Regions from separate parts of the Streptomyces sp. NPDC127595 genome, predicted to be linked through region 3. Evidence: riboswitches for the same ligand, from Rfam matches in the RefSeq annotation. Region 3 holds a riboswitch; each other region holds the start of a gene.
The links. Region 3 has a riboswitch for S-adenosylmethionine ahead of ACFVKT_RS10280 (ABC transporter substrate-binding protein). Riboswitches for the same ligand answer to the same signal wherever they lie in the genome.
Positions count from the first base shown of each region.

Region 1: it holds a riboswitch for S-adenosylmethionine, as region 3 does, so the genes downstream of both, thrC (threonine synthase) here and ACFVKT_RS10280 (ABC transporter substrate-binding protein) in region 3, are expected to answer to the same signal.
Region 2: it holds a riboswitch for S-adenosylmethionine, as region 3 does, so the genes downstream of both, ACFVKT_RS33680 (aminotransferase class V-fold PLP-dependent enzyme) here and ACFVKT_RS10280 (ABC transporter substrate-binding protein) in region 3, are expected to answer to the same signal.

Region 1 is NZ_JBHXWK010000006.1:407,833-415,413, forward strand. Features, by position in the region: gene groL (chaperonin GroEL) at 1-1,057, opposite strand, end outside; gene ACFVKT_RS21755 (cold-shock protein) at 1,408-1,614, opposite strand; gene ACFVKT_RS21760 (MoaD/ThiS family protein) at 2,084-2,359, opposite strand; gene thrC (threonine synthase) at 2,490-3,854, opposite strand; SAM riboswitch class I at 3,872-4,019, opposite strand; gene ACFVKT_RS21770 (glucosyl-3-phosphoglycerate synthase) at 4,199-5,173, shown strand; gene ACFVKT_RS21775 (trehalose-6-phosphate synthase) at 5,280-6,668, shown strand; gene otsB (trehalose-phosphatase) at 6,920-7,581, opposite strand, start outside.
Region 2 is NZ_JBHXWK010000013.1:204,141-211,721, forward strand. Features, by position in the region: gene ACFVKT_RS33675 (PQQ-binding-like beta-propeller repeat protein) at 1-1,416, opposite strand, end outside; gene ACFVKT_RS33680 (aminotransferase class V-fold PLP-dependent enzyme) at 1,486-2,847, opposite strand; SAM riboswitch class IV at 3,034-3,150, opposite strand; gene trpD (anthranilate phosphoribosyltransferase) at 3,320-4,384, opposite strand; gene ACFVKT_RS33690 (cytochrome bc complex cytochrome b subunit) at 4,541-6,193, opposite strand; gene ACFVKT_RS33695 (Rieske 2Fe-2S domain-containing protein) at 6,190-7,257, opposite strand; gene ACFVKT_RS33700 (c-type cytochrome) at 7,257-7,581, opposite strand, start outside.
Region 3 is NZ_JBHXWK010000002.1:829,848-837,428, forward strand. Features, by position in the region: gene ACFVKT_RS10265 (dipeptide ABC transporter ATP-binding protein) at 1-106, opposite strand, end outside; gene ACFVKT_RS10270 (ABC transporter permease) at 88-1,014, opposite strand; gene ACFVKT_RS10275 (ABC transporter permease) at 1,011-1,970, opposite strand; gene ACFVKT_RS10280 (ABC transporter substrate-binding protein) at 2,033-3,655, opposite strand; SAM riboswitch class IV at 4,024-4,133, opposite strand; gene ACFVKT_RS10285 (YoaK family protein) at 4,480-5,364, shown strand; gene ACFVKT_RS10290 (class I SAM-dependent methyltransferase) at 5,651-6,409, shown strand; gene ACFVKT_RS10295 (dihydrofolate reductase family protein) at 6,514-7,110, shown strand; gene ACFVKT_RS10300 (lipocalin-like domain-containing protein) at 7,181-7,581, opposite strand, start outside.

The sequences.
Region 1 (7,581 bases), on a different contig from region 3:
TCTCGATCTCGGCACGGATCTGGTTGACCCGGCCGGCGACCTGGTCGGCAGAGCCGGAGCCGTCGACGATCGTCGTCTCGTCCTTGGTGATGACGACCTTGCGGGCGCGGCCGAGCAGGTCGACGGTCGCGTTCTCCAGCTTGAGGCCGACCTCCTCGGAGATGACCTCGCCACCCGTGAGGACGGCGATGTCGGTGAGCATCGCCTTGCGGCGGTCACCGAAGCCCGGAGCCTTGACGGCGACGGACTTGAAGGTGCCACGGATCTTGTTGACGACCAGCGTCGACAGAGCCTCGCCCTCGACGTCCTCGGCGATGATCAGCAGCGGCTTGCCCGACTGCATGACCTTCTCCAGGAGCGGGAGCAGGTCCTTGACGTTGGCGATCTTCGAGTTGGCGATCAGGATGTAGGGGTCGTCGAGGACGGCCTCCATACGCTCCATGTCGGTGGCGAAGTACGCCGAGATGTAGCCCTTGTCGAAGCGCATACCCTCGGTGAGCTCCAGCTCCAGACCGAAGGTCTGGGACTCCTCGACGGTGATGACGCCTTCCTTGCCGACCTTGTCCATCGCCTCGGCGATGAGCTCGCCGATCTGGGTGTCGGCGGCGGAGATGGAGGCCGTGGAGGCGATCTGCTCCTTGGTCTCGACATCCTTGGCCTGCTCGAGCAGGGCACCGGAGACGGCCTCGACGGCCTTCTCGATACCACGCTTGAGGGCCATCGGGTTGGCACCCGCGGCTACGTTGCGAAGGCCCTCGCGGACCAGCGCCTGCGCCAGAACGGTCGCGGTGGTCGTACCGTCGCCGGCGACGTCGTCCGTCTTCTTGGCGACTTCCTTGACCAGCTCAGCGCCGATCTTCTCGTACGGGTCCTCGAGCTCGATCTCCTTGGCGATGGAAACACCATCGTTGGTGATCGTGGGGGCGCCCCACTTCTTCTCGAGGACGACGTTGCGGCCCTTGGGGCCAAGGGTGACCTTGACGGCGTCGGCGAGCTGGTTCATCCCGCGCTCGAGACCGCGCCGTGCCTCCTCGTCGAACGCGATGATCTTGGCCATGTGAAGTGGTCCTCCCGGACTGGGGTGGATTGCTCCGGACCGCGCCCGCGCCCGCGACGGACGGCCTGCCTGCCTTGTGGTTCCTTGCCCCACCTGGCCTGCGGGCCTCACTGACCCGGTCCATAGTTGTCACTCTCACCTTCAGAGTGCTAACGCCAATGATTAGCACTCGCCCCTACCGAGTGCAAGCGGCTCCGGAAGATCCCCAGGTGAAGCAGGGGGCGCGCACGGCGCGAAGACAGCCTGAGGGGCACGCGGGCAGACGGTCGGGCAGACCGAAGGGCCCGCACCCCCTGCTGGGGATACGAGCCCTTCGTCACGTCGAACAGAACTATCAGTCGGCGCGTGCTTCAGCTGGTCGCCAGCCGGACCATGTCCGCCTGCGGCCCCTTCTGGCCCTGCGAGATCTCGAACTCGACCCGCTGGCCCTCTTCAAGGGTGCGGTAGCCGTCCATCTGAATCGCGCTGTAGTGGACGAATACATCCGCACCACCGTCGACCGCGATGAAGCCGTACCCCTTCTCCGCGTTGAACCACTTGACGGTGCCCTGAGCCATGCCTAACTCCCCTATTACTGGCCCTTGCACAGGACCGCACTTCGCGGGCCCGGGTCAGACCTCACCCCCCAAGGATTGGGGGTGTGCGCCGGAACGCGTCGACCGCGGCTGAATGTATCTGTCCAACTGCCCTCTGCAACAGGTCAATCGGACGAGAATTCTGAGCACGACCGATCGGGAATATGCGGAGAATTCACAAAGATTCAGGGCAAGTCGGGCCCCGTAAATGCCATAAACGGCTCAAAAAGACGGGGCACTTTGGCTACTTCTTGTCGCGCAGCGGGCAAGGACTCATATGCGCCCGGCATGAAACCAACTCGAAAGCGAAGCAGCTTCCCCAACTGTACCGCGCTCAACCATACAGAATTGCCCCCTCCGCTTCTCTCACGGAGGGGGCAATTCAATGAACTCTCGGTGACCGCCATTACCCAAGGTAATCGCAATCACCGTAAGTGACAGCGGATGACGGTCAGCCGCCGGCGACGGCCGGGATGATCGAGACGCCCGCGCCGTCCGGCGTCGCCGTCTCCAGGCCCTGCTCGAAGCGGACGTCGTCGTCGTTGACGTACACGTTGACGAAGCGGCGCAGCTTGCCCTGGTCGTCCAGGACGCGCGCGGCGATGCCGGTGTGGTTCTGCTCCAGGTCGGCGATCACCTCGCCGAGGGTGCCGCCCTCGGCGCTCACCTCGGCCTTGCCGCCGGTGTAGGTGCGCAGGATGGTGGGGATGCGGACGTTGACGCTCACGATTGACCTCCGGTCGGGGTTACGGGCTTGGGGGCGCGGGGCAGCGTTGAATTTGCGGCTACCGCCGGGTGGGCGCGACCAGCCCCCACCGGCCCGCGGCTGATACGGCCTCCCAGCGGAGCGCAACCGCTCATGACGCGAGGCCAGCCTCTCGGAAGGAGTCCAGGTTCGGGCGGATGGTCGCGGTGAGCCCGGTGTCCGAGGCCACCGCGTCCAGGGTCTTGAGGCCGTCGCCGGTGTTGAGGACGACGGTGGTGAGGGTCGGATCCAGCAGACCGTTCTCGATCAGCTTCTTCGCCACACCCACCGTCACGCCACCCGCGGTCTCGGCGAAGATGCCCTCCGTCTGCGCGAGGAGCTTGATCGCGTCGACGATCTGCTCGTCGTTGACGTCCTCCACCGCGCCGCCGGTGCGCCGCGCGATGTCGAGCACGTACGGCCCGTCGGCCGGGTTGCCGATGGCGAGCGACTTGGCGATGGTGTTCGGCTTCTGGGGCCGTACGACGTCGTGGCCGGCCTTGTAGGCCACCGACACCGGCGAGCAGCCCTCGGCCTGGGCACCGAAGATCTTGTACGGCTTGTCCTCGACGAGCCCGAGCTTGATCAGCTCCTGCAGCCCCTTGTCGATCTTCGTGAGCTGGGAGCCGGAGGCGATCGGCACGACCAGCTGGTCGGGAAGCTGCCAGCCGAGCTGCTCGCAGATCTCGTACGCGAGGGTCTTCGAGCCCTCCGCGTAGTACGGCCGCAGATTGACGTTGACGAAGCCCCAGCCCTCGCCGGCCGGGTCGCCGATCAGCTCGGAGCAGAAACGGTTCACGTCGTCGTAGTTGCCCTCGATACCGACGAGCTCGCCGCCGTACACCGCGGCCATGACGATCTTGCCCTGCTCCAGGTCGTGCGGGATGAAGACGCAGGAGCGGAAGCCGGCGCGGGCCGCGGCGGCGCCCACGGCGCCGGCGAGGTTGCCGGTGGAGGAGCAGGAGAGGGTGGTGAAGCCGAAGGCGCGGGCGGCCTCGATGGCCTGGGCGACGACGCGGTCCTTGAAGGAGTGCGTCGGGTTGCCGGAGTCGTCCTTGACGAAGAGCTTGCCGGGGGTGACGCCCAGCGCGCGGGCCAGGTTGTCGGCCTTGACGAGCTTGGTCCAGCCGGGGTTGATGTTCGGCTTCTCGGCGACGTCCGCCGGTACCGGCAGGAGCGGCGCGTAACGCCAGATGTTCGCGGGGCCCGCTTCGATGCGCTTGCGGAGGTCCTCGGTCTCGTAGGCCGAGAAGTCGTACGCGATCTCCAGCGGCCCGAAACACTCCTCGCAGGCGAAGACCGGGCCGAGGGGCACCCGGTGTCCGCACTCGCGGCAGGAAAGCGCGGCGGCGGGGCCCAGATCGACGGTGTTCGCGGCTTCGGCGGACTGCCCGGAGTCCGTGGACTTTCCGGCGTCGGTGGAGGTCACGGTGTTCGTGGTGTTTGCAGTGGTGCTTGCAACTGTCTGCGCAGCCATGGAGGCGAGGCCCTTTCTCCTCATCTTCCTCACGACGCACTTCGCCGTGAGACGGATTTGGCACCTTCCCGAGCCGGGAGCCTCGCCACGTCGATGTGACAGGAACCAGCTGGAGGGTTGCCGGGGCTTCATCGGGCCGTATCCCTCTGCCCCTCTGGATGAGCGGTATTCAGTTGTGCGCCGAGCGACCCCCGACATGCGATGGTCATCAGCGTTGTTCAAGACTGTAACCGAAGGCCTGGATGGTGGAGAGAGCCGTCCGAACCGCGAGATGCCAGCGACACACCAACCGCTGCCGCGGCGACGGGCACACGCATCCCAATGAACGCAAGGGAGAGCCGCACGTGCTTGAAGACGTCGAGCGCTGGCTGAGCACGCGCTCCTGGTCCGTTACCGACCGGCCGCTCAAGAAGCTCATAGCCGCCAAGCGATCCACCAACGCCACGGTGAGCGTGGTCCTGCCCGCGCTCAACGAGGAAGCCACGGTCGGTGAGATCGTCTCCATCATCCGCCGCGACCTCATGACCCGCAAAGCGCCTCTCGTCGACGAGATCGTCGTCATCGACTCGGGCTCGACGGACCGCACCTCCGAGGTCGCCGCCGCCGCCGGCGCCCGAGTAGTTCACCGGGACGACATACTTCCCCGCATCCCGGCCGTGCCCGGCAAGGGCGAGGTCCTGTGGCGGTCACTCCTCGTGACGAGCGGTGACATCGTCTGTTTCATCGACGCGGACCTCAAGGAGTTCTCGTCGGACTTCGTCCTGGGGATCGTGGGACCGCTGCTTACCGATCCGGGCGTGGACCTGGTCAAGGCGATGTACGACCGCCCGCTGAACCTGCCGGGTGAGCCCACCTCCGGCAGAACCGCGGCCGGGCAGGGTGGCCGTGTCACCGAACTGATGGCCCGCCCGCTGCTGAACATGCACTGGCCGCAGCTGGCCGGCTTCGTCCAGCCGCTCGGCGGTGAGTACGCGGCCCGCCGCACCCTCCTCGAACAGCTCCCGTTCCCCGTCGGATACGGCGTGGAGCTCGGCATGCTCGTCGACGCACTGCACCTGGTGGGCCTGGACGCGCTCGCCCAGGTCGACGTCGGGGTCCGCAAGCACCGGCACCAGGACGGCCAGGCGCTGGGCCGGATGTCCGCCGCGATCTACCGCACCGCACAGCTCCGGCTCGCCCGCGGCCACCTCATCCGGCCGGCCATCACCCAGTTCGAACGGGGCGAGTCCGGTTTCGAGCCGCGTACGTACTCCGTCGATACGGAGGAGCGCCCTCCGATGGCGGAAATCTCGGAGTATCAGCAGCGCAAAGCGGCGTAATCCGGCGGCTGTATACGTCTGCGCAGTACCCCGTCCGTACGTTTGAGCGTTTCCGGGCCGGGCTAGATTGACGCGTATGGCTTCCACGGCTTCGACTGCTGCTTCCATGGCATCCCCGCAGGGCTCCCACCGGATCCTCGTCGCGTCCAACCGCGGCCCGGTCTCCTACGACGTGCGCGAGGACGGCGAGCTCCGGGCCAGGCGCGGCGGCGGCGGCCTGGTCTCGGGCCTGTCGGCGATCGGCCCGGACGCGGGCGCCCTGTGGGTGTGCTCGGCGCTCGGCGACGGGGACCGCGAGGCGGTACGGCGCGGGGTCGGCGAGGACGGCGTACGGATGCTGGACATCGACGCCGAGGTGCACGCGGACGCCTACAACGGCATCGCGAACTCCGTGCTGTGGTTCGTCCACCACATGCTGTACCAGACGCCGCTGGAGCCGGTCTTCGACAGCGAATTCCGGCGCCAGTGGGCGTCGTACGAGGCCTACAACAGGGCGTTCGCGCAGGCGCTGGCGGACGAGGCGGCCGAGGGCGCCGTGGTGGTCGTACAGGACTACCACCTGACCCTGGTCCCCGGCATGCTGCGGGAGCTCCGCCCCGACCTGCGGATCGGGCACTTCTCGCACACGCCGTGGGCGCCGGTCGACTACTTCCGCATGCTCCCCGACGACATCGCCGAGCAGGTGCTGCGCGGCATGCTCGGCGCGGACCGGCTCGGCTTCCTCACCCACCGCTGGGCGTCCGCGTTCACCGCGTGCGCCGAGGAGCTGGTCGGCGGCCTCGGTGACACCCGTGTCGGTGTGCACGGGCTCGGCGCGGACGCGGACTTCCTGCGCAAGCGCTCGCACGAGGCGGATGTCGCCGACCGTATGGCCACCCTGCGTGAGCAGATCGGCGCGGGCCGGAAGGCGATCGTGCGGGTCGACCGCACCGAGCTGTCGAAGAACATCGTGCGCGGACTGCTGGCCTACCGGCAGCTCCTGGAGGACCAGCCGTCCTGGCGCGAGCGGGTCGTGCACGTCGCCTTCGCCTACCCCTCCCGCCAGGACCTCGCGGTGTACCGCGACTACACGGCCGAGGTGCAGCGGGTCGCCGACGACATCAACTCCACGTACGGCACGCCTACTTGGACCCCGGTCGTGCTCCACGTCAAGGACGACTTCGCCCGCTCCCTCGCCGCGTACCGCCTCGCCGACGTGGCCCTCGTCAACCCGATCCGGGACGGCATGAACCTCGTCGCCAAGGAGGTGCCGGTCGTCTCCGACGAGGGGTGCGCGCTGGTGCTGTCCCGGGAGGCGGGGGCGTACGAGGAGCTGGGCGAGGACGCGATCGTGGTGAACCCGTACGACGTGGTCGGCACGGCGCGGGCGCTGCACGAGGCCTTGTCGATGGGCGCCGGTGAACGGGCCGAGCGCACCAAGCGACTCGCCGCGGCGGCCACGGCGCTGCCTCCGGCGCAGTGGTTCCTTGAGCAGCTGCGGGAGTTGGAGGGCTGAGGGGTTGTCGTTTGGCTGAAGGGTTGTCCCTTGGCTGAGGGGTTGTCCCTTGGCTGCGGGGCCGCTGTGGCTGAGGGCCGCTGGGGCTGAGGGCCGCTGGGGCTGAGGGCCGCTGGGGCTGAGGGGCCGCTGTAGCTGCGGGGCCGCTGTAGCTGCGGGGCCGCTGTAGCTGCGGGGCCGCTGTGGCTGCGGGCCGCTGTGGCTGGTCGCGCAGTTCCCCGCGCCCCTGACGGCGCCGCAGCCAGGCGGAGCTACTCCGTGAGCCTCTGCGCCAGTGACCTCAGCAGCTGTACGACGCCTGCCGGGCCGTCCACCACCAGGTCGGCCCGCTCCGCCAGTTCCGCGACCTCCGCGCTGCCGCTGCACACCAGGAGGCCCGGGATGCCGTCGGCGCGGAGTTTGTCGACGGCGGCGAAGGCCGGGAGGTCACCGAGGTCGTCACCGGCGTAGAGGACGGCCTCCGCGCCGGTCTCCCGCACATGTGCGAGCAGGGCGACGCCCTTGTCCATCCCCGGCGGGCGCAGCTCCAGGACCATGCGCCCCGGCTCGACGATCAGGCCGTGCCGGCCCGCCAGCTCGGTGAGGGGCTCGCGCAGGGCCTCGAACGCCGCCTGCGGGTCCGCCGCGCGCCGGGTGTGTACGGCGACCGCCCGGCCCTTCTCCTCGGTCCAGGTGCCCTTCCAGGCGCCGGCCGTGTCGAGGAAGCCGGGCAGCTCGGCGCGGACGGCGGCGACGCCGGGGTGCGGGGGCGGTGCGCTGACCGTGCCGGTCCGGGCGTCCCAGCGCTCCGCGCCGTAGTGCCCGAGCACGACCAGGTGCTCCAGTCCCGGCACGCCCGCGAAGCCGCCGTGCTCTACCGCGACGGCGGCCGGGCGGCCGGTCACGACCGCCACCGAGGCGACCTTCGGGGCGA
Region 2 (7,581 bases), on a different contig from region 3:
CTTGCCCGACGCGTCCACCGCGCACAGCCGGCGTCGCGCCCTCTCCTGGTCCCAGACGACACAGAAGATCCCGTCCGAGGTGACGACGGACGTCGACACCTCCTCGCCGAGCGCGAGCTCCCAGCGCCGGCCGCCCGCACGGGACAGGGCGTGCAGCTTGCCGTTCGCGTCCCCGAGGTAGACGACCTCGCCGTCCGGCGACACCGCGACGCAGGGTCCGTACAGACCGCCGAGCCCGGCGGCGTCGTACTGCCAGGCGAGAGCGGCGGGAGTCTCCGCACCCACTGCGGTTGCGGTCGCGGTGGGCTTTGAGGTTCCGGCCCCCCGCGTTCCACTCCCCCGCTGCCACACCCACCACCCGGCTCCCCCGGTGGCGGCGACCACCGCGCCGCCCGCCGCAGCCGTCAGCAACCCGCGCCGCGAAGGCCGTTCGGGTGCCGGTGAGCTGTCCGGCGCCGAAACGCCCGTGACCGTCGCCGGGGCGATGTACTCGACGCGGCTCTCGCCCTCGCCCGACTCGCGCTCCGGAAGCCACCGTTCGTCGCCCGCGACCGTCGCCGGTGCGGAGGTGAGCCACCCCGGCCGCAGAGCCGCCCGCAGGGAGGCCGCCGAGTGTCCGGCGGCCTCGACCACTTCCTCGGGGGTGGGCCGGGCCCCGGGCTCCTCCCGCAGACAGGCCTCTACGAGCGGGAGCACGCGCGCCGGAACTCCGGAGAGATCGAAGTCCCGGGTTACGATGCGCAGCAGGATGACCGAGTCCTGGCCCTCCCCGAAGGGCTCGCGGCCGCTCGACGCGTAGGCGAGCACAGCGCCCAGCGCGAAGACGTCACTCGGCGGCCCGACCTCGGAACCGTTGCGTATCTGCTCGGGCGAGACGTATCCGACCGAGCCGACCATGGTGCCGGTGCGGGTCATCGCCGTCGCCTCCAGCGCCCGTACGATCCCGAAGTCGATGACCCGCGGACCGTCCGGCGCCAGCAGGATGTTGGACGGCTTGAGGTCACGGTGCACCATGCCCTTGGCGTGGATCGCGGCGAGGGCCTCGCCCAGTGCGGCCGCGAAGGTGAGCACCGCGTCCTCGTCCAGCGGCCCGCCGTCGAGCACCGCGTCGCGCAGGTTCGGCCCCTCGACGAACTCCGTTGCCATCCAAGGCCGTTCGCCCTCGGGGTCGGCGTCGACCACGCGCGCGGTGTACGTCCCCGTACCGCCGACGGTCTGCGCGGCCCGCACCTCCTGGCGGAACCGGGCGCGGAAAGTACGGTCCTCCGCGTGCTCGGCCCGCACCACCTTCACGGCCAGCCGGAGCCCGGCCCGCGACTCGGCGAGATAGACCTCGCCCATGCCGCCCGCACCGAGCCGCCCGAGCACCTCGTACGGACCGATCCGCCGTGGATCCGTCTCCCGCAGCGCCTGCACTCCCCGTGACTCCCCTGTTCGCCGTACGGCCGCCGAAGGGAGCGTATACGCCGTGCTCCTGTCAGGCGATCACACGGCGGGAACGCAACGCCCGTCCTGTGTGCGGTAGTTCCACTTCGCGCCGTCCCGGACGAGCTCCTTGACGGCGCGCACGAAACGCTCGACGTGCTCGTCCGGGGTGCCCGCGCCGAAGCTGACACGGATGGCGTTGAGGGACTTCTCGCCGGGCGCGGCCTCGGGAGCGCCGCACTCGCCCTGGGTCTCCGGGTCGCTGCCGAGCAGGGTCCTGACCAGCGGGTGGGCACAGAACAGACCGTCGCGCACCCCGATGCCGTACTCGGCGGACAGCGCGGCCGCGAAGTGCGAGCTGTTCCAGCCCTCCACGACGAAGGAGATGACGCCGACGCGCGGGGCGTCGTCGCCGAAGAGCGAGAGGACCCTGACCTCGGGCACCTCGGCGAGACCCGCGCGGACCGTGTCGATCAGCCGCTGCTCACGGGCGACGAGGGTGTCGAAGCCCGCCTCGGTGAGCGCCTTGCAGGCGGAGGCGATCGAGTAGACGCCGATCACGTTCGGCGAACCGGCCTCGTGCCGGGCGGCGCTCTCGTGCCACTCCACGTCCACGCCGCCGTCCGTACGCCGCGACACCTTGCGGCTGGCCCCACCGCCCGCCAGGTACGGCTCGGCCTCGCGCAGCCAGTCGGAGCGGCCGGCGAGGACACCGGAGCCGAAGGGGGCGTACAGCTTGTGCCCGGAGAAGGCGACCCAGTCGACGTCGAGGTCGCGCACCGACACCGGGTGGTGCGGGGCGAGCTGCGCGGCGTCGAGGACGATGCGAGCACCGTGCGCGTGCGCGGCCGCGGCCAGCTCACGCACCGGCCACAGCTCACCGGTGACGTTCGAGGCGCCCGTGACACAGACGAGGGCCGGGCCCTGGGGGTCGCGGTCACCGAGCGCGCGCTCCAGGGTCGCGACGGCCTCCCCCGGCGTACGCGGGGCGTTCAGGTACGTCACCCGCGCGTCCCGCCAGGGCAGCAGCGAGGCGTGGTGCTCGGTCTCGAAGACGAAGACCTGGCAGTCGGCCGGCAGGGCGGCGGCGAGCAGGTTGAGCGAGTCGGTGGTCGACCGGGTGAAGACGACCTGGTCGTCGTCACGGCAGTCCAGGAACTCGGCGACGGTGGTGCGGGAGTTCTCGAAGAGGTCGGTGGAGAGCTGGGACAGGTACCCGGCGCCACGGTGCACGCTGCCGTAGTACGGGGCGTACGCGGCCACGTCGTCCCACACGCGCTGGAGGGCCGGAGCGCTGGCGGCGTAGTCGAGGGCGGCGTACGTGACCTCGCCACCGGTGACGAGCGGGACGGTGACATCCCGGCCCAGAACGGGCAGCTGGGTACAAACAGCCTGGTCGGCGGCAACGGTGGAGACAGACATGGCGAACTCCTGTGAGACTCAGGGAAATCACCGCGCGAGCCGGTCCATGGAGGTGGCGCTCAGCGCGGCAAAGGGTGAAAGGGACAGGCGGAAGAGGGGCTCTGCGCCCTATCGCATTCGCTTGCTCACAGAAGGCTCCCTCGAATGACCAGGACCCCTGGGCCTTTACCACTCAGAAGAGGGAGGGGTCCGCGCTTGCCGCAGACCTCGCTGCCTACGGCCTGGTCTTCACCCGGGGCACCCCGCCACGGACGGAGGGTTGCCGGACAGTCGGCCGGGGCCTCATGACTGTCACTCATGACCTGCCGAAAAAACTAACCGAACTGATCGCGACGGCGCAACCCGTGTCCGGATCCCGGAACGCGAAACGGGCCGGAACACGAAAGAGGCCGGACGGAAGGCGGAAAGGGCCGGACCACTTCGGCCCAGCCCTATCGAGCCGGCCCGGCCCCCCTTCGAACCGCCTCGCAGGCTACGCGTTGGTCGCCGCCACCCACCGCTCCAGCGTCCGCTTCGCCGCCCCCGAGTCGACGGCCTCCGCCGCCTCCGCCATCCCCGCGCGGATCTGCTCCGCGAGCGACCCGTCACCCGGCGACAGAGCCACCAGCGCCGCCGCCGAGTTCAGCAGTACGGCGTCCCGCACCGGCCCCGTCTCTCCGTCGAGGAGCCGCCGGGCCACGTCGGCGTTGTACGTGGAGTCCGCGCCCCGCAATGCCTCGATCGGGACCAGGTCGATACCGACGTCCCTCGGGTCGAAGGTCTCCTCGGTGACCTTTCCGTCCCGTACGACCCACACCCGGGACGTGGAGGTGATGGTCAGCTCATCGAGCCCGTCGTCGCCGCGGAAGACCAGCGAGGAGTTGCCGCGCTCGGCGAAGACTCCCGCCACGATGGGCGCCATGCGGGGGTCCGCGACACCGACCGCCTGCGCCTTCACCCGTGCCGGGTTCGTCAGCGGGCCGAGCGCGTTGAAGACCGTACGGATGCCCAACTGCCCACGTGCGGCGCCCACATGACGTAGCGCCGGGTGGAACTTCACCGCGAAGCAGAAGGTGATGCCGGCCTCCTCGGCCACCTCGGCCACCCGCTTGGTCGTCAGCTGCAGATTGACCCCGAGCTTCTCCAGGACGTCGGACGCGCCGGAGGCCGAGGAAGCGGCCCGGTTGCCGTGCTTGACGACCTTCGCGCCCGTCCCGGCGATGACGATCGCCGACATGGTGGAGATGTTGACGGTCTTGGCCCCGTCGCCGCCCGTACCGACGATGTCGACGGTCTTCCCCGGCACCTCGATCACATTGGCGTGCTCGTACATCATCCGTACCAGCCCGGTGATCTCCTCGACGGTCTCTCCCTTGGCCCGCAGCGCCACCGCGAACCCGGCGATCTGCGCGTCGGTCGCCTCACCGCGCATCATCAGGTTCATCGCCCAGGCGGTGTCGTCCGCACTCAGGTCACGGCCGTCGAGCAGACCGTTCAGCAACCTGGGCCAGGAACGGTCCGCCGCGGTGTCGCCTCCAGCGGGGTTCACAGCGCTCATGGTCGCTCCTGGGGTTCTCAGAGAGGTACGCGGGTGGGCTCGCCCCCATACGCAGGGGGCGAGTCCACCCTATCCAGCCCTGGAGACGGCAAAGAGCCCCGTCCATGCAATGGACGGGGCTCCAGCCGTGGCGATCAGCGAGGATCGTAGGGGTGATCAGTGGTGGCCGTGGCCGCTCGTGATCTCCTTGTACTCCTCGACGGTGGGCTTGGGGATCTGGTTGTCCTCCCCGTAGTAGCCCTTGCTGAGCTTGGCACGCAGCTTCTGCGAGCCCTTCACCTTGCGCTCGACACCGTTCTCGTCGACCGGCGCGCCGATCTCGGCAGGCTGGTACTGCTCGTGCGCGGTGAGCGTGTGCAGAGCCTCCTGGCTGAGCGGCTCGTGGATCTCGACGAACTCACCGTGCGGCAGGCGCTTGATGATGCCCGACTCGCGGCCGTGCAGCACCTTGTCCCGGTCCCGGCGCTGAAGGCCGAGGCAGATCCGCTTGGTGGCGATGAACGCGAGGACCGGCGCCACGAAGAAGGCGATGCGCACGAACCAGGTGATCGAGTTGATCGACAGGTGGAAGTGCGTGGCCCACAGGTCGTTTCCACCACCGATCAGCAGGACCATGTACCAGGTGATCCACGCGACACCGAAGGCCGTACGGGTCGGGACGTTGCGCGGGCGGTCCAGGATGTGGTGCTCGCGCTTGTCGCCGGTGACCCAGGACTCGATGAACGGATAGACCGCGATCGCGACCAGGACCATCGGGAAGATCATCAGCGGGATGAACACACCCAGGACGAGCGTGTGACCCCAGAGGTTGATCTCCCAGCCCGGCATGAACCGGATCAGGCCCTCGGAGAAGCCCATGTACCAGTCGGGCTGGGCGCCGGTCGACACCTGGTCCGGGCGGTAGGGGCCCATGGTCCAGATCGGGTTGATCGAGGCGAGGCCCGCGATGGCCGTGATGACACCGAAGACCAGGAAGAAGAAGCCTCCGGCCTTGGCCGTGTAGACCGGAAGGAGCGGCATGCCGACGACGTTGTCGTTCGTCTTTCCGGGGCCCGCGAACTGCGTGTGCTTGTGGTAGAAGACCAGGATCAGGTGGCCGACCACCAGGCCGAGCATGATGCCCGGCAGCAGCAGGACGTGGATCGAGTAGAAGCGGGCCACGAAGTCGCCGCCCGGGAACTCGCCGCCGAAGAGGAAGAACGAGAGGTACGTGCCCACGATCGGCACGGACAGGACCGCGCCCTCCATGAAGCGGACACCGGTGCCGGAGAGCAGGTCGTCCGGGAGCGAGTAGCCGGTGAAGCCGGTGAACATGCCCAGGACGAACAGCAGGAAACCGAAGATCCAGTTGACCTCACGGGGCTTGCGGAACGCACCCGTGAAGAACACGCGCATCATGTGCACGAACATGCCGGCGAGGAAGATCAGCGCCGCCCAGTGGTGGATCTGCCGGATCAGCAGACCACCGCGCACATCGAAGGAGATGTGCATGGTCGAGTTGAACGCCTCGGACATCAGCTGGCCCTGCAGCGGGACGTAGCTGCCGTGGTACTCCACCTCGTTCATCGACGGGTGGAAGAACAGCGTCAGATACACACCCGTGAGGATGATGATGATGAAGCTGTAGAGGCAGACCTCGCCCAGCATGAAGGACCAGTGGTCCGGGAAGATCTTGCGCATGTTGGCCTTGGCCAGGCCATAGATGCCCAGTCGGCCGTCGGCCCAGTCGGCGACCCGCTCACCGGCGGGTGCCTTCTTCCGCGAGTTCGCCTCGCCCGGGTCGGAGGTCTTCGCAGCAGTGGTACTCATCCGCGCTCCCAGAAAGCAGGACCGACGGGCTCTTCGAAGTCGCCGAGCGCCTCGAGGTAGCCCTCAGCGTTCACACCGATGCGCAACTGCGGCAGGGCGTGACCGGCCGGGCCGAAGATCACTCGGGCACCGTCGGCGAGGTCGAAGGTGGACTGGTGGCACGGGCAGAGGACGTGGTGCGTCTGCTGCTCGTACAGGGAGATCGGACAGCCGACGTGGGTGCAGATCTTCGAGTAGGCCACGATGCCCTCGTGGGACCACTCGAGTTCCCGCTTGTCCTTGATGTTGTCCGGCTGGAGCCGGACGATCATCAGCGCCGCCTTGGCGATCTGGGTCTGGAAGTCCTCGTCGTGCTCCTCCAGGCCCTCGGGCTTGGCGAAGGTGAGCGAGCCGACCACGACGTCCGAAGGACGCAGCGGCTCGTTCGTGTTCATGTTGACGAGTTGCAGACCCTTGCGCCACATCGTGTGGCGGAGGCTGGTCCCTGGCAGCGGGCCGAGGTCGCGCAGCAGCATGACACCGGAGAGCGGCACCAGGGCCAGCGCGCCGAACATCGTGTTGCGGATCAGCTTGCGCCGGCCGAGCGCGGATTCCTTCGCGCCCTGCTTGAAGTCGGCCAGCACCTGGGCCTTGACCTCGGGCGGAGCCTCGATCGGGTGACGCTCGGCAGGGATCTCCACGTCGGACATCAGGGTGCGGGCCCAGTGGACCGCGCCCGCGCCGATGGAGAACAGTGCGACGCCGAGGGTCATGCCGAGCGCGAAGTTGAGCGCGCTGACGTGTCCGATCGGGAAGATGTAGACGCCCTTGTCGACCGGGATCGCCACGTACGAGGCGATGAAACCGACCGTGGCCAGCATCGACAGGGTGAACAGGAAGGCGACCACACGCTCTGAGCGCTTGGCTGCCCGCTCGTCGATGTCCTGGACGCGGTGCTCATGGGGCGGCAGCCCCGGGTTGGCGAACGGGTTCTGCTCGTTCGCCACCGACACGGCACCGTGTCCATGGTCGTCGGTGGCCCGCTCGGCGGGCAGGTTCTCTTCTGGAGATTGTTGGCTACTCATCACTTCTTGGCCTTTGCGGTCCGAGCGGCGACCCAGACGGCGACAGCGATCAGGGCTCCGAGTCCGAAGATCCAGGCGAACAGGCCCTCGCTGACCGGCCCGAGGCCGCCCAGACTGAGGCCGCCCGGCTCCACGGTGTCGTCACCGTTGACCGCGTCGAGGTACGCGATGATGTCCTTCTTGTTCTGCTCCGACATGATCGTGTCGGGGAACGAAGGCATGTTCTGCGGGCCGGTCTGCATGGCCTCGTAGATGTGCTTCGGGGAAACACCTTCCAGGTCCGGTGCGAACTTGCCCTCGGACAGCGCACCGCCCTTGCCGGTG
Region 3 (7,581 bases):
GCGGTTCCCGGGTGTCAGGGGCTGCGGTGGTCACGGCCTCGTTCGTCACGGCGTCATCCGTCTCGGGTTCGTTCGTCAGCGGGCCGGTCATCGCTGCCGGGACCATTCGCCGTCCAGCGCGCGGGCGATGCGGTTGGTGGCCAGCACCGTCGCGGCGATCACCATGCCGGGCAGCGCGGTGAGCCACCAGGCGTTGCCCAGGTAGTTGCGTCCGTCGGAGATCAACGTGCCCCATTCCGGCGCCGGTGGCGGCGCTCCGTAACCGAGGAAGCTCAGTGACGAGACGGCCAGGACGGCGGTGCCGAACTCCAGGGTGGCCAGCACGATCACAGGGCCCATCGCGTTGGGCAGCACATGCCGGCCGAGGACCGAGTACCAGCGTGCACCGCAGGAGCGGGACGCCTCGACGAAGACCGCCTGCCGCACGCGCAGTACTTCCGCACGCATCACCCGTGCGAAGCCGGCGACGCTGGCGATCCCGACGGCGACCGCGACCTTCACCGTTCCATAACCCAGGGCGGTGACCAGGGCCAGCGACAGGAACAGCGCCGGGATCGACAGCAGTACGTCGACGAAGCGCATCACCACGTCCTCGACCCAGCGGCCCACGAACCCGGCGACCAGGCCGAGCACCCCGCCGACCAGGAAGGCGACGCCCACCGCGATCAGCGTCGCCTTCAACGACAGCTGCGCACCGTGCACCACCCGGGAGAACAGGTCACGCCCCAGTTCGTCGGTGCCGAACCAGTGCGTACCGCTCGGCCCCTGGAAGTTCTCCGACGGCACTCCCTGCAAGGGGTCCTGCGAGGTGAACAGCCCCGGCCAGAACGCGGCAAGGACCACGAACACCACCGCGAGGACCGACGCCAGCAGGCCCGGTCGCAGCAGGAAGAACCGGGTCACCCGCCTGGGTTCGAACCCGCCCACCGGACCCGGATCGATGCCCGGCTCGACGGGTCGTGCCAGGCCGAGTGCGGCGCCGGCGGCGGCATCCTCGACAAGGGTCTCGCTCATGCGGGCCGCACCTTCCTGTTCGAGGCCACCACGATCCGCGGGTCCAGCAGCGGATAGACGAGATCGACGAGCAGATTCGCCACCACGAAGATCAGGGCTCCGAACACCACCACCCCCTGGACCAGCGGGATGTCCTGGGCCGTCACAGCGGCGGCCGTCACCCGGCCCAGGCCGTCGCGGGAGAACACCGTCTCGACGACCACCGAACCGGCGACGAGTTGCCCGGCCAGCAGCCCGACGATCGTCAACGCCGGCAGTGAGGCGTTGCGCAGCGCATGCCGCAGGTGAATGCGCAGCCGGCCGGCACCCTTGGCCCGCGCGGTCTCCACATAGGCCTGGTCGAGCGCCGTCAGCAGGCTCTTGGCCAGCACCTGCGCGACCAGGGCGCCGGTCGGGATCGCGAGAGTCACCGCGGGCAGCACCAGCCCCGGCAGCCCGTCGTTGCCGAACGCGGGGAACCACCGCGCCCGGAAGGAGAACAGCTCCACGAGCACCAGCCCGACCCAGAAGGTCGGCACCGACACCCCCAGCGGCGGCAACGACAGCAACAGCTGTCGCAGCCACCGCTGCGTGGTGTAGGTCGCCAGCATCGCCAGTCCGCCGCCCATGACCACGGCGAGCAGCAGCGCCGCTCCGGTCAACTGCAGCGTCTGCGGCAGCGCGTCGGCCAGGGTCGAGGTGACCGGCCGGCCGGTGGAGACCGAGTCCCCGAAGTCACCGCGCACCGCGTTGCCGAGATAGTCGGCGTACTGCACCAGCACCGGTTTGTCGAAGCCGTACTCGTGCCGGAGCGCGGCGATCTGCGCCGGATCGATCTGGCCCGAGTCCGCTCCGGCACCGGCCATCGCCGAGACCGGATCACCGGGCAGATAGTTCAGTACGAAGAACGACACCGTGTACGCCGCCCACAGCACCCCGAGCGCCTGTGCAAGGCGCTTGATCACATAGCGACGCATTCCCTGCGCACCTCCTGCTGCCGGCGCCCGGATCGGACGCTCCGTCGCGCATCCACCGGTTGCTAGCCGATCCAGGTGTCGTGGAGCTGGATCCGGCTGGAGGCATCGAACTTGAGGTCGTGCACCTTCTTCGACACCCCCAGTTGGGTCTGCAGCTCCACCACGGGGATGACGTAGGCGTTCCGCACGATCAACTGCTGCGCCTGGTCGACCAGTTCCTTTCGCTTGGCCGCGTCGGCGGTTGACGCCTGCTGGGTCAGCGCCGAGTCCAGCGGGCCCGTCGGCAGGTGGTAGAGGTTCGCCAGCTCGGTGGAGTACTGAGTGCGCAGGATGTCCGGGTCGGCGCGGGTCAGGTTGCCCCACGACGCGTCGAAGTCGCCGGACTGCAGCACGGTGGCGAACTGGGCGGTCTGCGTCTCGTTGAGGACCACGTCGACACCGACGGCCTTGAGCTGCTGCTGGATCAGCTCCAGCGCAGGCTGGTTCGTGGCCGCGTTGGCGAACCACCTGACATTCAGGCGCAGCTTGGTGCCGTCCTTCGCCCGGATACCGTCACTGCCGGTTTTCCAGCCGGCCGAGTCCAGCAGGGATTTCGCCTTCGTAGCGTCGAAGGCCAGGTCCGAGCCCTGGTCCGCGTAGTCCGGTGTGGTGTAAGCAAGGATGCTGGTCGCCGGTCGGGTGCCGGTCGGGTACACGGTGTCGACGATCTGCTGGCGGTCGATGGCGAAAAGGAGCGCCTGACGCACCTTCACGTCCTTCAGCAGCGGACGCGAGTTGTTGAGCGCCAGGTTGAACACCGCACCGGGATTGGCCCGCCGTTGCAGGTTCACCTGGCCGCCTGCGAGCGCTGCCTCGTTGGCCTTGCCGACGCTGCTGATCGCGTCCACCTGACCGGACTGCAGGCTCCCGGTGCGCACCCCCGCCTCGGGCACGACCTTGAACACCAGCTTGTCCAGGTACGCCTCGCCCTGCTTTGCCCACAGCGACGAACCCCAGGCGTACTTGCTGCGTTTGGTCAAGTTGATCGACTGGTTCTGGACGTAACTCTGCAGCACGAACGGTCCGGATCCGACCACACCCTTGCTGCACTTCTCCTGCGGGCTCTGCTTCGCACTCGCCGACGACTCGATACCCAGCGAGTGCGTTGACGTGGCCTGGAGGAACTGCGCGTTCGGCTGCTGGAACTTGACCCGCACCGTGAGCGGGTCGACCACGGTGGTGCTGTCCACGCCGCTCAAGTACCCCTGGGCCAGCGTCCCCAGGGCGCCGAGCTTCGGCACCGCGTCGAAGTTGTCCTTCACCACCTGCGCGGTCAGCGGTGTTCCGTCGCTGAAGGTGACACCCGACCGCAGGTGGAAGGTGAACGTGGTCGCGTCGGAGCTGATGTCCCAGCTCTTCGCCAGCCACGGCACGATTTTGCCGGTCTTGGGATCCTGGTCGGTCAGGGAGTCCACGATCTGGCGCAGGGAGTAGATGGTGTCGTTGCTGGCCACCTGCTGCGGATCCACGCAACCCACGTCGGAGCCCACCGCGAAGGTCAGTGTGCCACCCGACTTGGCCGGGCCGCTGTCGCTCGTCGAGCTGTCGCTGTCGCTCGACGTGCAGGCACTCAGCAGGAGGCTGCTTGTCACAAGTGCGGCGAGTGCCGCCCACCGGGTGGGTCGGGAATCCGGATGCGATCTCACGGAACGGGTTCTCCTACTCCAAAGTCACCACGCACGTGCCTGTGGAGACGATGGCGATGCGTGGCGGGAATGTTCGGAAGGTGCCAAGGGGGAAAGTGCCGACGAAGGCGTGACGGCACCGCGGACTCCGACAGCGTTGTGAGAGCCCGCAGGGAGCCGCCCACGGCGTCAAAGCCGTCGGCGAGCGTCACTCAGGAGGGCGGGAGGCAGGATCGCACTCAGCCGTGACACAGACAGCTGGTGAAGAGCTGCAGGTCGATGTGGCGTCGGCGGGAGAATCCGGAGAACACGGCAGCGGCCGCGATCGAGGCGTTCAGATCACTGCTGTACGGCACGCTGGTCCTCCCGATCTCAGGCCCGGTCAAGGGGCCACGCGCTTGCGGGGTCGATGACCCCGCCGGGCTTTCACCTGGAGCACCCCACCGCGGTGGAGGGTTGCCGATCAACGAGCCAGGGCTTGACGCTGACACTCAATGCCGCTTGGAACGCTAACCAGCGTCGCCATGATCCGTCAATGGGGACAGAGGAGTTGGACCACGTACGGCACGGCGGACCGAGCTGCGCATGGCTCGGGAACGCCCGGCCGAACTCTCCTGGTCAGGTGCCGGTCGGCGTCCGAGGAGCCCCCGCTCAAGAAGTCGTCGGCTCTGTCTGTTTCTTCATTCCAGATGGCCTTCGTAGATCTTTGCTGAAACCTGAGTAAGGTTTCGCCCAAATATGTGGCTTTATCCCTGATGTGGTCACATCCTGAACGTGGGAGATAAATGTGTACCTAGCAACTAGTCGGGGTGAGTTCCCGACTCTTGGCGCTTGGAGGGAAAGGCATGCAATGGAGCAGCCTGCAGAACAGCCATGGCCGGCTGTCCCGACTGGAACGTTCTCGGGACGCTCAGCCTGTCACCCCGACCTTGCCGGTCCGGGGCGGCGGAGGAGCCGAACCCGTGGATGACCGGCGTGTGGACCTGGCAGCCGCGCACGCGGCGCCGGAGTTGCTGGCGATTCGAGACCGGCTCCTTGTCGCCCTGGCGTTCTCGTCAGGAGTCTTCGAAGCAATCTGCTTTCTCTCCTTCGGGAAGGTCTTCACGGCGTTCCAGACCGGGAACCTGGTATTTCTCGGCCTTGGTGTAGCCGGTACGCGGCCGCCCGCCGGCCCGGACCCCGTTCGCGTGGTGATTTCCCTTGCCGCGTTCGCCGTGGGGGCCGCGCTGGCAACACGGATCCTGACCGCGTTCAACGGCGACGAGGAGAAGGAGGACTCCGAGATCTTCGAAGCCTGGCCGCGCCGTGTCTCCATCGCGCTCTGCGTCGCGACGGTGGCGCAGGTCGGATTCCTCATCGTGTGGATGGCGACATCTCCGTCCAGCCTTGTGTCCAACATTCTGGTCGCCCTCAATGCCTTTGCGATGGGCCTGCAGATGAATGCCGTTCGGTCGCTCCATGTGCCGGGCATTTCCACCACGGCGGCCACGGCCACCTTCATCAGCTGGGTTTCCGGTATCACCACCTGGACTCTCAAGCCCGCCGCCGCACGTCGCCTGACCGGGGTCCTGGTCGGCATGGTGGCCGGCGCTTTCGTCGGAGACTGGATGCTCAGCCACGCGCACACCTACGCGCCGCTGGTGCCAGTGGTCGTGATCGCAGTCGTCATCGCGATCGCCTCCGTGACGCTGAAGCAGAAACCCGCGCTGAGTCAGAAGCCTTCGCGATAGAGCGCGGGGGAGCGGTTGGAGCGCCGACGAGCGGGATCCCGGCCTCGGGCCGGTACGGCCCACATGACGGTCGTACCGGCTCGTCCATTCAGCGGCCCCGCGTCCCATGACGAGCAGGTGCCGCCGCCCTTGGACGGCGGCACCCGCTCATCGCGGCTTCGCCGAGACCCTTGGCCTCTTGTCCCCGTGGGCCCCCTGCTCCCTCCGCAACGACAGCCGCGGCGTCACGGAGACCCGTGGCTCATGGGCTCGCCGGCAACGACCTGCCATACCGCACAATGGTGCGATGATCGACGGTACTTCGCGGACGACAACTCAACCGCCTCCCCGGCTGATCAAGGACGACGAGTTGGCCGGACACTCCGTGGTGGCCAACAACGCCATGAACCGCGAACGGGTTCTGTCCGGCGTCAACAGCTACACCCGCGAACTCGGCTTCTCTCCCACGGAGTTCCTGAACGAGAGCGACCACGGCTCCGCCCCGTCCTGGCTGGACCTGTGCAGCGGAGAGGGGCTTGCCCTCCGTGAGGCAGCCACGCTGCTCCCGCAAGCCGCGTTGGCCGGCGTGGACTTGGTAGGCCCGCTGTCGCGCGCCGCGCTGCCCGACGGCCTCGAACTCATCACCGCGGACCTCGGCCGATGGTCCCCAGCGCGCCGCTACGACCTGGTCACCTGCGTCCACGGACTGCACTACATCGGCGACCGGCTCGCCCTGCTGGAGCGGGCCGCCGCCTGGCTCACCGAAACGGGTCTGCTCGTCGCCCACCTCGACCCCTCGACGCTGCGGCGACCCGACGGCGGTGACGCCTCCCGACCGGTCCTGGCCGCATTGCGCGCCGCCGGCTTCCACTACTCGGCCCGTCACCACCGCCTCAGCCTGCGAGGCGGCCGCCGCATCACCCTGCCCTTCACCTACCTCGGCGCCGACCCGTACGCGGGCCCCAACTACACCGGCCAGCCGGCCGTCGCGTCGTACTACCGCCCCCGTTCGCAGAGCCCTCGTCCGGAGACGACGGGAGGCCCTTGCCAGGGGCTGGACAAGTGACGAGGAAGGCAGCGATGACTTTCCAGCGGCGCGGCAGTCTCCATTGCCGTAACCCTTGGCGCGATTGCCGCTTGATTGCCGTGTGAGGAAGAGGAGCGAGTCCCGTGCGCATAGTGGTCAGTGAATTCATGAGCTTGGACGGAGTCGTGCAGGCACCGGGTGGTCCGGACGAGGACACCGAGGGCGGCTTCGCTCACGGCGGTTGGACTCACCCGTTCTTCGATCCGGAGGTGGTGGGCGGTGCCTTCGCCGACGCACTGACCAAGGCCGACGCGCTGCTGTTCGGGCGCCGCACCTGGCAGTCGATGGCCGCGGCGTGGCCCGAGCGAGGCGGCGACCCGTTCGCCGACCGAATGAACGCCATCTCGAAGTACGTCGTTTCCCGAACGCTGAGCGACGACGATCTGACGTGGAACAACACCGGGCGCATCCCCGGCGACGAGGCCGTCGCCCACATCCGCAAGCTCCGCGAGACGGACAGCGGCGACCTGTTGGTCATGGGGAGCCCCACGCTCGTGCGCACTCTTCTGCACGAGGGCCTGGTCGACGAACTCCGGCTCATGATCATGCCGGTGATCCTCGGCGGCGGTAAGTCGATCTTCCCCGGCGACGGTGCGCTGCGCACGCTCGAACTGGTCTCGACCGTCACCAGCGGCGCGGGCGTGAACGTGTGCACCTACCGGCCGGTCGAAAAGGGGTAGGCCGGGCGGAGCCAGGCGGGCACCGATGGATGAAGCGCGCGCGGACGCCCTCGCTGTGCCGGGGGCCGCTTCAGTGCTTGCCGAAGTACATGAGTTCCCACAGCGCCGGCGCGCTCACGCTGTCGACGGCCTCGCCGTGTGCGAGGCGCTCGACGGTGACTTCGCCGGTGAAGCGCAGGTACCCGCCGTTGAATCCGGCGAGTCTCGCCAGGATCCGCTTCGCCCCCTTGAGGGATTCGATCATGCGGCCCTGGACAATGGTCTTCTCGCGGCGGAAGGTGACCCGGAACCCGTCGCCGCCCTCGGGGGTGGCGTCGTAGTCGAACACCAGAGTGTTGGCGACCGGCTTCCCGGTGACCGGGTCGGGGTGTTCGTCGGACTTGGTGAAGCGGACCAGACTGGCGCGGTCGGCAAGGATCTCGCCGTTCTTGGCGAGCATGAAGATGGGGATCTCGGCGGAGCCGTACTTCT